Regions from separate parts of the Dorea sp. AF24-7LB genome, predicted to be linked through region 2. Evidence: riboswitches for the same ligand, from Rfam matches in the RefSeq annotation. Region 2 holds a riboswitch; each other region holds the start of a gene.
The links. A riboswitch is a leader RNA that binds a small molecule or an ion and turns the genes downstream of it on or off. The one in region 2 is predicted to bind glycine.
Positions count from the first base shown of each region.

Region 1: another riboswitch for glycine. It lies ahead of DWY31_RS00095 (GrdX family protein); the one in region 2 lies ahead of glyA (serine hydroxymethyltransferase).
Region 3: another riboswitch for glycine. It lies ahead of gcvT (glycine cleavage system aminomethyltransferase GcvT); the one in region 2 lies ahead of glyA (serine hydroxymethyltransferase).

Region 1 covers NZ_QUFR01000001.1:16,898-21,175, reverse strand. The annotation lists gene grdB (glycine reductase complex selenoprotein B) at 1-789, opposite strand, end outside; gene DWY31_RS00100 (glycine/sarcosine/betaine reductase component B subunit) at 810-2,090, opposite strand; gene DWY31_RS00095 (GrdX family protein) at 2,158-2,544, opposite strand; glycine riboswitch at 2,733-2,845, opposite strand; gene DWY31_RS00090 (alanine/glycine:cation symporter family protein) at 3,108-4,278, opposite strand, start outside.
Region 2 covers NZ_QUFR01000005.1:113,947-118,224, forward strand. The annotation lists gene folK (2-amino-4-hydroxy-6-hydroxymethyldihydropteridine diphosphokinase) at 1-544, shown strand, start outside; gene DWY31_RS07080 (NUDIX hydrolase) at 617-1,117, shown strand; glycine riboswitch at 1,356-1,466, shown strand; gene glyA (serine hydroxymethyltransferase) at 1,547-2,794, shown strand; gene DWY31_RS14155 (hypothetical protein) at 3,136-3,441, shown strand; gene DWY31_RS14160 (hypothetical protein) at 3,582-3,776, shown strand; gene DWY31_RS07095 (glycosyltransferase family protein) at 3,903-4,278, shown strand, end outside.
Region 3 covers NZ_QUFR01000001.1:151,367-155,644, forward strand. The annotation lists gene alaS (alanine--tRNA ligase) at 1-1,555, shown strand, start outside; glycine riboswitch at 1,793-1,888, shown strand; gene gcvT (glycine cleavage system aminomethyltransferase GcvT) at 2,030-3,118, shown strand; gene gcvH (glycine cleavage system protein GcvH) at 3,206-3,586, shown strand; gene gcvPA (aminomethyl-transferring glycine dehydrogenase subunit GcvPA) at 3,624-4,278, shown strand, end outside.

The DNA of each region.
Region 1 (4,278 bases), on a different contig from region 2:
ACCTGTAATATCATACTCACCATAGTGGGAAGCACTTGAACTTTCGATGTGATCCGGATTTCCCTTCGGAACGATACCACCGGAAGTAACTAATGCGATCTTAGCATGTGCAAGGTCTTTTACAGCCGGATTCGGATCAACTCTGTCGAAGTCTGGCATTGGGAACTCTGTCTCGAAAGGTTTTCCAGCCAGTTTCTTAATGAGCATCTTAACAGCTCTCTGAGATCCTCTTTCTTTTTCAAAGAAGTTTACACGAATACCGTTCGGCATATATCCTTCTTCTGCAGAAGAACCGATTTTCTCACCTTTTCCAAGTTTAACAGCCAGAGGAGCCATCTTCTTAACAGCGTCTCTCATACCTGCTGCACTGTTCTTTGTAGAGACCATGTATACCTGGTTTTTAAACATATCAGCACCTGGGTTCTCTACATACATACCAGTCAGGGAAGGAATACCAAGTTCTTCCTGAACTGCTGCTGCGATAGTACCGCAGGCAACTCCGTAACGTCCAGCGTTGAAAGCCGGTCCTGCAATAAAGATGTCCGGAGCCTGTTCTTTAACCATCTCAAGAATCTCTGCTTTTGCTTTTTCAAGATTCTCGTTGAAATAAGAGTCACCACATACGATTGTTGCAATGATCTCTGCTTCATCTTTAAAATTCTGTGTTAATGCCATACCTGGTCCAACAACTTCGCCAACACGCAGTTCAACCGGGTAATCTGCTTTTTCTTCTCCACCAATCTGTGCAAAGAACTGATTGATGTAATGAACAACTTTTAATTTAGCCATTATTCTATATCCTCCATTCCTTATCTTGCACTCAGTTTATTGAAACCAGTTTCGTTTGTTGCGCCTGTCAGAACCTGAAGCTCAACTTCAAGAGATCCGTCCTCGCGCAGTGTCTCTTCACTTGCACCAGCAATCTTTGTTACATAGTCAAGAGTTCCAATTACTTTGTCAAGTTTCGGCAGGATAACTACCTGGTTTGCATTTCCGCCTGTTACTACTGCATCAGCAGCCTGATCAGCATCAGCAAGTGACTGAGATTTTCCATCACGTCCGGCATACTCGTCTGTGATGATTACAGTCTTAACGCCTTCTGCTTCAATCTTCTTACAATTCATGATAAGGTCTGTATCCGGGTTACCGAATCCTTCCTGAGATACAATAACTCCATCCAGGTCTAACATCTTGCAAAGTTTTGCTGTCCAGTCAGAAGAACGCTGTTTATCAGCAAGATATACGTTCTCGTTTGTGATAATCTGGCAAACAAAGTTTAATGTTTTTCCGTGCTGTTCAAATAAGTCATGTACAACCGGGTTGTTCAGATGAACATATGTAGGGTTCTTATCACATGCAGATACACAGTTACCGGAAACAATTGCTCCGTCCATGATCTCTGTAGGGCTTAAAATTGTAGGAACGATTTTCTTAGCATCTACACCATATACATATGTGTCATGAAGAAGTCCCTGGCTCTGAAGCATCTGTACATATGCAACTCTCGGCAGATCCGGATATTTTTCCATTCCTTCTTTAATTGTACATGTCTCGTAAACTTTTGTCTCATCCGGTGTCAGATCACGTGCTAACTCACCAATGTAAGTTGCAACTCTGAATCCAGCGAAACGAACTGCTTTTTCGTATTCATGCTGTTTGATATTGTCAATTGGCTCACATACCATAACCAGGTTTAATGTCTTGGAGAATGGTGTGTAATCTGCTCCAGGACCTGTCATATCAATGATACCTTCCTGGAATCCCACGATCTTACCAGCTGTAACAACAGCCATTCCTTTTAATGCGTAAGTCTTTCCTTCTCCAACTGTGTCTACTTTAGAGATAACTCCCGGGAAGATTCCTCCTCTTCCTTCAACTTTAACTCTAGGTTCGATAACATCTTTAACAGGTGTGATTCTTACAGACTCACCCGGTTTTGCAATGTCAAATGATACGCTCTTAATCTTTTCGTCCTCAAGAGCTACTGCCTTAACGGCTTCTTCGGATACATAAAGGATTCCGTCTTCAATCTTTGACTCAGATGCAAACTGAATATCCTTGATGTAAATGTGTCCCATTTCTAATCTCACTTTAAGTTCCCTCCTTAAAAAAATTATATTGTTTAAGCTGCAACGCTCGACAACCTCACTCAATGACTTACCAGGCATCTGCTGATGCCAGGCCGCTTTCCAGCAGAGTCCAGTCAATCAACTGAAAATCTTCCAGTACGCTTTCTCCATATCGTCCAGTCTTATCTTGGAATTTATGGCATGCATCGATTGCATTTTCTATAATCGTAAGCGACCTTCTGTCCACTTCCTCCTTTCCAGCTGAAATCAAAACCGATTTGTATGGTGTCTCATTTGGCTTCACGCTTCCGGATAACGGATGCGTCAGAAGTAAATGTCCGTCATGTATTCTGTCTCTGACTTCCCGGAGAAGTCCTTCATAAGTAGTTTCCAGATATATTACTTCGTGCGTCTTCTCAAGCTTATCGAAGACCAGTGGATTATTGGTCAAGACTATATATTTCCCCCTGTTCATCCTGAACCGTATCCTCCTTTCCGGCCTGTTGCCTCGGCAATCGATAAATACAATAAAAGTCATCGGTATTCCAAATAAAAAAGGACGTCCAGATATACCATTATATCTACGGCGTCCTTCCTGTCTTTTGCCCTGATAAATTGAAATCATCGATAAGCTTTATCACACAGCACAAGATTCAGAATGTGGTACATTTTCCAGTCCTTTTGCCTGAAAGTTTCACCTTTTTGCATACCCACCATGTATGTCCGGCTTGCCTCTTCGGCGGCTGATCCGTTCAACTCTCTCTTGGAAAACATCATCCCACGAATATTCTTTTCATAGAAAATCATTACACAATTTTCATAGACATTTTTTATATTATTTATTGCCTGTATCTATAATAACTTATTGTAACTTTTTTTGCAACCCATTATACTAATTAATATTATTTTAGTGAGTATGCACAATTTCCATTCCTGATTTTTGTTATATTTATTAGTCGATTTTATAATATTTATTAAAACGTCTATAAAAAACAACATTTATGATTGTCCTGCATTTCATCCACTTATAGATAATATCTATTTATTCTTTTTAAAGTTCTGATAGTAATCATCATGCAACTTCTTAATCGTACCGCTCAGAACAATCAGACCGATAAAGTTCGGAATTACCATCATGGAGTTGAAGCAGTCTGCCATATTCCATACGAGATCTACCTGTGCAAGTGATCCAAGCACTACGCACACAGCAACTAATACGGAATATACTTTTACAGCTTTTGGTCCAAACAGATACTTAATATTTGCCTGTCCAAAGAAATACCAGCCAATAATTGTTGAAAATGCGAAGAAGAACATACAAATCGCGATAAAGATATCTCCACCTTTTCCATACAATGTAGAGAATGCATACTGGCTTAACTCTGCACCTGTCTTACCACTTGGAATAGACTTCGTTGTAATAATTACAAATGCTGTCAGGTTTAGTACGATAAACGTATCGATAAATACACCGATCATTGCAACAAATCCCTGCTCGACCGGATGATCTACTTTTGCAACTGCATGCGCATGTGGGGTAGAACCCATACCAGCCTCATTAGAGAACAATCCTCTTGCAACACCTTTTGTAAGTGCAAGTTTTAATGTCGCACCCACAGCACCACCGGATACTGCTGACGGATTAAATGCTCCAACGACAATTGCCTGGAATGCATATGGAATATTCTTATAATTATAAATAATAACAATCAGCGCACCAAGAATATAGAAAGCTGCCATGATTGGTACGAGCGTCTCTGTTACTTTTGCGATACGCTGCATACCACCTACGAATACAAATAACGCGATCAGTGCAACTACAACACCAACTGCTGCCTGTGGCACACCAAATGCTGTATGGAAGGCTGCTGCGATGGAATTGGACTGTACTGCATTACCCATAAATCCAAGCGCCAGGATGATCAATATTGCAAAAATTCCGGCAAGTACTTTTCCAAACGTTCCTTTAAATGCTGCACGGATATAATATACAGGTCCTCCTGTGATCTCTCCGTCAACTCCTACCTGCTTATACTTCTGTGCAAGTACAGCCTCGCCAAAGATCGTTGCCATTCCCAGGAATGCTGCGATCCACATCCAAAAAATAGCTCCCGGTCCTCCGATTGCAAGAGCGGTCGCCGCTCCGGCGATATTACCGGTTCCTACCTGAGCTGCAATTGCTGTTGCCAGTGCCTGGAATGATGACATT
Region 2 (4,278 bases):
CGATCTGGAGATCAAGAAGCCATGGGCACCGGTAGGACTTCCGCTGAAAACAGTCAGTGTGAAGATTTCGCGCGAATGGCATACAACATATATCGCACTTGGCTCTAATATTGGTGACAGTGAAACTTATCTGAATGAAGCAGTCGAAAAAATAGGACAGATTCCTACTTGTACAGTTGAAAAAGTTTCTTCTTATCTTGTAACAGAGCCTTACGGAGTGACAGATCAGCCGGATTTTTTAAATGCATGTCTGAAAATGCGGACGCTATTATATCCGGAAGAATTGTTAAAAGAATTAAACCGGATCGAGAAAGAAGCGGGCAGGGAGCGGATTATACACTGGGGACCGAGAACACTGGATCTGGATATTCTGCTGTATGATGACATCGTACTGGAAGAAGATGATCTCTGTATTCCACATGTTGAAATGCACAAAAGAAGCTTTGTGTTGGAACCATTGGCCGAAATTGCACCGTACAAACGCCATCCGGTATATGGAAAAACAGTGCGGGAAATGTTAGAGGAAATTCAGGCACAGTTATAGTATAATAAACAGGGGCAATGAGGTAGAGAAACTGCAGACAGTAATATCAAGACAGAAGAAGGAGGCAGAAGAATGGAACTTTGGGATATTTATGACAAAGACAAAAATCCAACCGGTCGCACGATGAAGAGAAATGACTGGTGCTTGAAAGATGATGAATATCATCTGACAGTACTTGGAGTAGTTGCAAGACCAGATCACACGTATCTTATCACAAAACGTGTAATGACAAAAGCGTGGGCACCGGGATGGTGGGAAGTATCCGGAGGCGCAGCACAGGCAGGAGAAACTTCGGAAGAAGCTGTTATACGCGAAGTGAAGGAAGAGACAGGGCTGGATGTAAGGAATGCGGAAGGTGGATATTGTTTCACATATCACAGAGAGAACCCGGGAGAAGGAGATAATTACTTTGTAGATGTTTATCGCTTTGTTCTGAATATTGACGAGAGTGATATACATTTACAGGAAGAAGAAACAGCGGGATACCGTTTCGCGACAAAGAAAGAAATTGAAGATCTTGCCGGAGAAGGCATTTTCCTGCATTATGACAGTATCAAAGAAGTTTTCAGATAGATTATCTATAAAATTGATAACTCTATAGATAGATATAATAAATGCACAAAAAATTGATAAAAAAATAACTTATTTTGTAATTATTGACGAAAACAAAAGCATTGTGTATACTAAGAGCAGTTGATAAGTCGGCAGATGAATTCGTGAGATACCGTATGGATAAAGAACAGGGGCTAGGCTTTATCCGAAACGGAGCCGAAGGGGTAGGCAGAAACTCTCAGGTAAAAGGAATGGATTCGGACGACACTCTGGAGAACAATATTTTTAATTGTACCGAAGAAGTAAACTGGTAGTTATATGGGGGAAAACCGATCAGCAATCTTTCAGGTAAAAGGACAGAGGCAGACAAAAGATCTTTAGTAAATGAAGCAAAGGTTTTTTGCCTGTTTTTTATTGGGGGAAACAGGCGTATCGAAGGAGGACAATAAGATGAACAGAATTGAAGATGTAACAAATTATATCAAAGAGTACGATGACGAAGTTGGAAAAGCACTGGAGCTGGAACTTGGAAGACAGAGAAGAAATCTCGAACTGATTGCTTCAGAGAATATCGTAAGCCCTGCGGTTATGCTCGCAATGGGAACCGTTCCAACAAACAAATATGCAGAAGGATATCCGGGAAAACGTTACTATGGTGGATGCGAAGACGTAGATATTCTGGAGAATATTGCAATCGAACGTGCGAAAAAGTTATTTGGTGCAGAGCACGCAAATGTACAGCCACATTGCGGAGCAAATGCTAATACAGCAGTTTATCAGGCACTCATCAAACCGGGTGATACAGTTATGGGACTGAACCTGGCACATGGCGGACATCTGACACATGGTTCACCGGTAAACTTATCAGGACTCTTATATAATTTTGTACCTTACAATGTAAATGATGAAGGATTTTTGGATTATGACGAGATTCGTAAGATTGCACATGAATGCAAACCCAAATTAATCGTAGCAGGAGCATCTGCTTATCCAAGAGAGATCAAATTTGATGTTTTCGCTGATATCGCAAAAGAAGTTGGCGCATATCTGATGGTTGATATGGCTCACATTGCAGGACTGGTGGCAGCAGGACTTCACCAGAGCCCGGTTCCGTATGCAGATGTTGTAACAACAACAACACATAAGACACTGCGTGGACCAAGAGGTGGACTGATCCTTTGCAAAGAAGAGCATGCAAAAGCAATTAACAAAGCTATTTTCCCAGGAACACAGGGAGGACCGCTTGAGCACATCATCGCTGCAAAAGCTGTATGTTTCGGAGAGGCTCTGAAACCAGAATTCAAAGAGTATCAGCAGCAGGTTGTTAAGAATGCAAAAGCACTTGCAGATGCTATGGTAGCAGAAGGATTTAACCTTGTAAGTGGTGGAACAGATAACCATCTGATCTTAGTTGATCTTCAGAATATGAACATTACAGGAAAAGAATTACAGAATCGTCTGGATGAAGTATATATTACTGTTAATAAAAATGCAGTACCGAATGATCCTGCAAGCCCGTTTGTAACAAGCGGAGTTCGTATCGGAACACCTGCAGTTACAACTCGTGGACTGAAAGAAGAAGATATGAAGACAATTGCAAAACTGATCAAGATGACAGTTACAGATTTCGATACAAAAGCAGATGAGATCCGTGCAGAAGTTAACAAAATCTGTGAAAAATATCCGCTGTATAAATAAGAGCTGAAAAACTACATAAATGAATGGAATAGATCCCTTACTCAATTATAAACAGAAAAGTCCGGTGCGTTATGGAGAAGCACCGGATTTTTCTGTAGCTTTTTTCGCACCGCTGTGATAAAATACATCTACAACATATGTTGATTCATAAAAATCTAAGAGTACTTAATTTCAAAAAAATCAAAAACCATTATCAAAAGAATATCAAAACATATTCAAAAGGTTCGAGTCGAACAGGAGAATCCAAACTAAATTTACTTTCTAGCATATTAATAGAAAAGGACGGACTGTGTAGATGTAGACGATTTTTCACTAATCCGTTATACTTAAGGAGGAAACATATGATTAAAAACGAAAAAATAAATATGGAAAATGATGCAATGCTTCAGAAGAATCAGGGTGGGAAGAAAGGTCGTACATTGAAAGATCTTAACTTGATGGACGATTTCCTGTTTGATGTTGCAACAGAAGATTTGGAAACATGTAAGACAATTATTGAGTTTGCAACAGGAAAAAGATTAAAAAGCCTGCGCTGGAAAGAAGGACAGAAAGTAATACATAATCTGCCGGGAAAACGAGGAATCCGTATGGACTTTGTTGCAGAAAAATATTCCTTAACACGAACGGAACAAATGCCGAAGAAGTAGAGCCGGAGCTAGTGGATTTTCTGCATTATATTACAGAAAGCAATGATACAGGATTGCGTGAAAACAGTGACCATCGGCTGAAGGACTTGCATCATAAAATTCAACAAATAAAAGCCAGCGATGAGATGGAGGCGAGTTTTATGAAAGCAGAGGAACGCGAAAGACTGATTAGGGAGAAAGGAAGAGAAGAGGGAAGAGAAGAGGGAAGAGAGGAAGGACGAAGACAAGTAGAATTGATAAAATTACTATTAGAAAAGAAACAGTATGATGACGCAAAGCGAGTAACGGAAGATGAAGAGTATTGTGAACAGTTATGTGAAGAATACAACATATAGATAATGCCTATAATAAAAAAAATCAATTAGACGGTCCGGAAAATGTTCTCTATAATTAATAAGATATAGAAAATGGAGATACTGTGTCTAAAATAAGAATCCAGAGGAGAAAGCGGTAAATCAGATATGGAAGATAGAAGAAAACTGGCGAACGGAAAAGAAATATGGGTCATCAAAGCCGGATTCCCGAATAATGCATCGAAGAAGAACTGGTCTGACTATTTTTTTGCCTGTACATTAAAAAAATATCTGAACAGAGCAGGCGTATATACAGTTATAGAATCCAGAGATGAATGGGAAAACGAAGGTGCAGCGGATGTTGTAGTTGCATTGCGGGGACCGGAAGCATATTATCCGGACAGAAGGGATCCGGATACCATTTACATTATGTGGAATTTAAGCCATCCGGACAGAGTTACGGTGGAAGAGTATAATGCCTATGACCTGGTCTGCATTGGTTCCGCAAAAGAAGAGTATCTGGAAGAGATCTGTAGGAAAGTGC
Region 3 (4,278 bases), on a different contig from region 2:
GATCGATCAGGGACTGTCTATTCTTGCTGACATGGAAGCAGATATGAAAGCAGAAGGTACAACCGTACTTTCCGGAGAGAATGCATTCAAGCTTTATGATACTTATGGATTCCCGGTGGATCTGACAAGTGAGATCCTGGAGGAAAAGGGACTGACATATGATAAAGAAGGCTTTGAAAAAGCACAGAAAGAACAGCGCGCGAAGTCCGAAGGAACTTTTGGAACACACAGTTACAGTGGTACAGACGCAAGCGTTTATGATGCGCTTGATCCGGAACTGACAACAGAATTTGTCGGATATGACAATATGGAAGCAGAGTCAGAAGTTACAGCACTTACAAGTGAAGAAGAGATTGTAGATGCACTCTCTGACGGAGAAAAGGGAACGGTCATTGTAGCGAAGACTCCGCTCTATGCAACAAGCGGTGGACAGGAAGCTGATAAAGGTGTGATCCGCAGTGCAGACGGTGAATTTGTAGTAGAAGATGTTGTAAAACTTCTCGGTGGCAAATTCGGACATGTCGGTCATGTGACAAAAGGCATGATCAAAATCGGTGATAAAGTGACACTGGAAGTTGATCGTGAGAACCGTGCACTTGCTGCAAATAACCACAGTGCAACACATCTGTTACAGAAAGCACTCCGCATGGTGCTTGGAACACATGTAGAACAGGCTGGATCTCTGAACAATGCGAACAGACTTCGTTTTGACTTTACGCATTTTTCTGCTATGACAGAAGAACAGCTTAAAGAAGTAGAGGCAATCGTCAACAGAGAAATTCGTAATCATCTTCCGGTTGTTGTGCGCAACATGCCGATCGAGGAAGCAAAAAAGACAGGAGCAGCGGCTCTATTTGGTGAAAAATACGGAGATATTGTACGTGTTGTCAGCATGGGAGATTTCTCTATTGAGTTCTGTGGTGGTACACATGTGGCAAATACCGGTGATATCATGTCATTTAAGATCCTTTCCGAGTCCGGTGTCGCAGCCGGTGTGCGCCGTATTGAAGCACTGACTTCCAAAGGACTGATGGATTATTACGAGGAACAGGAGCAGAAGCTTCACGAAGCTGCGAAGATGTTGAAGACAACTCCGGATAATATGGAAGAGAAGATCAGTCATCTGCAGGCTGAGAATAAGGCATTGAAGAGCGAAGTGGAGAGCCTGAAGGGCAAGCTTGCCAAAGATGCTATAGGTGATGTGATGAATCAGGTGACAGAAGTTGTCGGTGTGAAATTGCTCGCCGCAAAGGTAGAAGGCGTGGATATGAACGGACTCCGTGATCTTGGTGACCAGTTAAAAGACAAGCTTGGCGAAGGTGTTGTTGTGCTTGTATCGGCTACAGATGGTAAAGTCAGCCTGATGGCTATGGCTACCAAAGGAGCAATTGATAAAGGCGCACATGCAGGTAATCTGATCAAGGCTTGTGCATCATGCGTTGGCGGTGGTGGTGGTGGCCGCCCGAATATGGCCCAAGCTGGGGGCAAGAAGCCGGAAGGCATGAATGATGCACTCACAAAAGCGAAAGAAGTACTGGCTGAACAGCTTGCATAAGTGCACTTTAGAAGTATGAAAATACGCAGATAATAGTACAATAAAATACAATGAAAATAAAGAAAGATACATTTTCTACAAAAAAGTGAAAATGTATCTTTCTTTTTTATAGATAATAACTATAATGACTGTTGCAATTGCCTATAAATAACAGAAAAGTTAAAAAATAAACAATTATTGACAGATAATTTAAGGACTGTTACAATAAGCCTGTCAAAATAAAAGAAAAGTGATCGGGTGATGAACCTAAGAGAGATTATTAGCAATAAGCAATAGCGCCGAAGGGGCAAGAAGTAATTCGAAACTCTCAGGCAGAAGAATTGGGTTCGGACGAAGCTCTGAAAGAAAGCAGACAGGGAGGCAGGAAGTCCTGAAATAGGACATGTCTCTTATTTTTTTGCTCCGACAAACTTTTAACGGGACAAGACCCGCTGACAGAGCAGTTCATGATGAGAAAAAAGGAGGATTTTTATCATGGAATTAAAAACGCCACTCTATGATGCACATGTGAAGGCAGGAGGTAAGATCGTACCATTTGGAGGTTACCTTCTTCCGGTACAGTATGAAGCAGGTGTAATCAAAGAACATATGGCTGTTCGTACTCAGGCAGGACTATTTGATGTATCTCATATGGGAGAAGTTTTATGCGAAGGAAAGGATGCACTTGCAAATATCCAGATGATACTGACGAATAACTTTGACAATATGGTGGATGGACAGGCAAGATACAGTCCGATGTGTAATGAACATGGCGGAACAGTAGACGATCTGATTGTTTACAAACATTCCGATGATCATTACTTTATTGTTGTCAATGCAGCAAACAAAGATAAAGATTATCAGTGGATGTTAAATCATCAGTTTGGAGAAGTCAAATTTACAGACGTATCTGCTCAGTATGCACAGCTTGCACTGCAAGGACCAAAAGCAATGGATATCTTAAGAAAGCTGACAGCAGAAGAGAACATTCCTCAGAAATACTACCATGCAGTATTCGACACAGAAGTAGCCGGAATCCCATGTATCATTTCCAAGACAGGATACACAGGTGAGGATGGAGTAGAATTATATCTGCCAAGCGAGTATGCAGAGAAGATGTGGGATACACTTCTTGAAAATGGAAAAGAAGAAGGACTTATCCCGTGTGGTCTTGGAGCAAGAGATACACTTCGTATGGAAGCAGCAATGCCACTTTACGGTCACGAGATGGATGATGATGTTTCACCGCTGGAGACAGGACTTGGATTCGCAGTGAAGATGAAAAAAGATGACTTCATCGGTAAGAAAGCTCTGGAAGAACATGCAGAACTAACGAGAAAGAGAGTAGGTCTGGAAGTTATTGGAAGAGGAATCATCCGTGAACATCAGGATGTATATGCAGACGGCAAAGTGATCGGACATACAACATCCGGTACAAAAGGTCCTTTCATTGACAAGGCTGTCGGAATGGCATTACTGGAAACTGCCTATACAGATGTAGGAACAAAATTACAGGTGGATGTCAGAGGACGTATGGTTGATGTAGAAGTTGTAGCACTTCCGTTTTATAAGAGAGCAAAATAAATATAAGGATGCCAGGGAAAAGGTCTGAAACCGAGGGTATCACAAACAGAGGCATATTATATCATAAAAGAAAAGGAGATTAAAACAATGGAATTAAGAGCAGAATTAAAGTATTCAAAATCACACGAGTGGATAAAAGAGGATGGAGACGTAAGAGTGATCGGATTAACAGATTATGCACAGTCTGAATTAGGAGATCTTGTATTTATAAACCTTCCGGAAGTTGGAGATGAAGTAACAGTCGGAGAAGCATTCGCAGATGTTGAGTCTGTAAAAGCAGTATCTGATGTATTCTCACCGGTTTCAGGTGTTGTAACAGAGATCAATGAAGAGCTGTTAGACGCTCCGGAATCTATCAACGAAACACCTTATGATGCATGGTTTGTAAAAGTTGGTGAAGTAAAAGAGACAGAAGAACTGTTAGATGCTGACGCATACAAAGCATTTGTAGAAAGCGAAGAGGCTTAATACATAAGAATGTAAAGAAAGGCGGTGGATAAAGAACATGGGTAGTTATGTTCCAAACACATTAGATGAGCGAAAAGCGATGCTCAATGAAATCGGATATGAGAGCATCGATGATTTATTCCGCCACATTCCGGAGCAGGTTAAGATCCAGGGCGGCTTAGATATTCCGGAAGGAATGTCAGAGATGGAAGTTCTGAAAAAGATGAAAGGAATCGCAAAGAAAAATAAAGTATTTCCGACAATCTTCCGTGGTGCAGGCGCATACAGACACTATATTCCGGCTATGGTAAACAATGTCATTTCAAAAGAAAATTTACAGACTGCATATACACCGTATCAGGCAGAAATCAGTCAGGGAATTCTGCAATCCATTTTTGAGTATCAGACAATGATAGCAGATCTTACAGGAATGGATGTATCCAATGCATCTGTTTATGACGGAGCTACGGCAGCAGCAGAGGCGGTTGCAATGTGTGCTGACAGAAAACGTAAGAAAGCATTTGTTTCAGCAACAGTAATGCCAAGTGTGTTAGAAGTTATTAAAACATATTGCTTCGGTAACGAATTAGAAATCGAAGTAATTCCGGAAAAAGACGGAGTGACAGATATTGATTATCTGAAAGAACATATTGATAAACAGGTAGCATGTGTGCTGATCCAGCATCCAAATTATTATGGAAGTTTGGAAGATG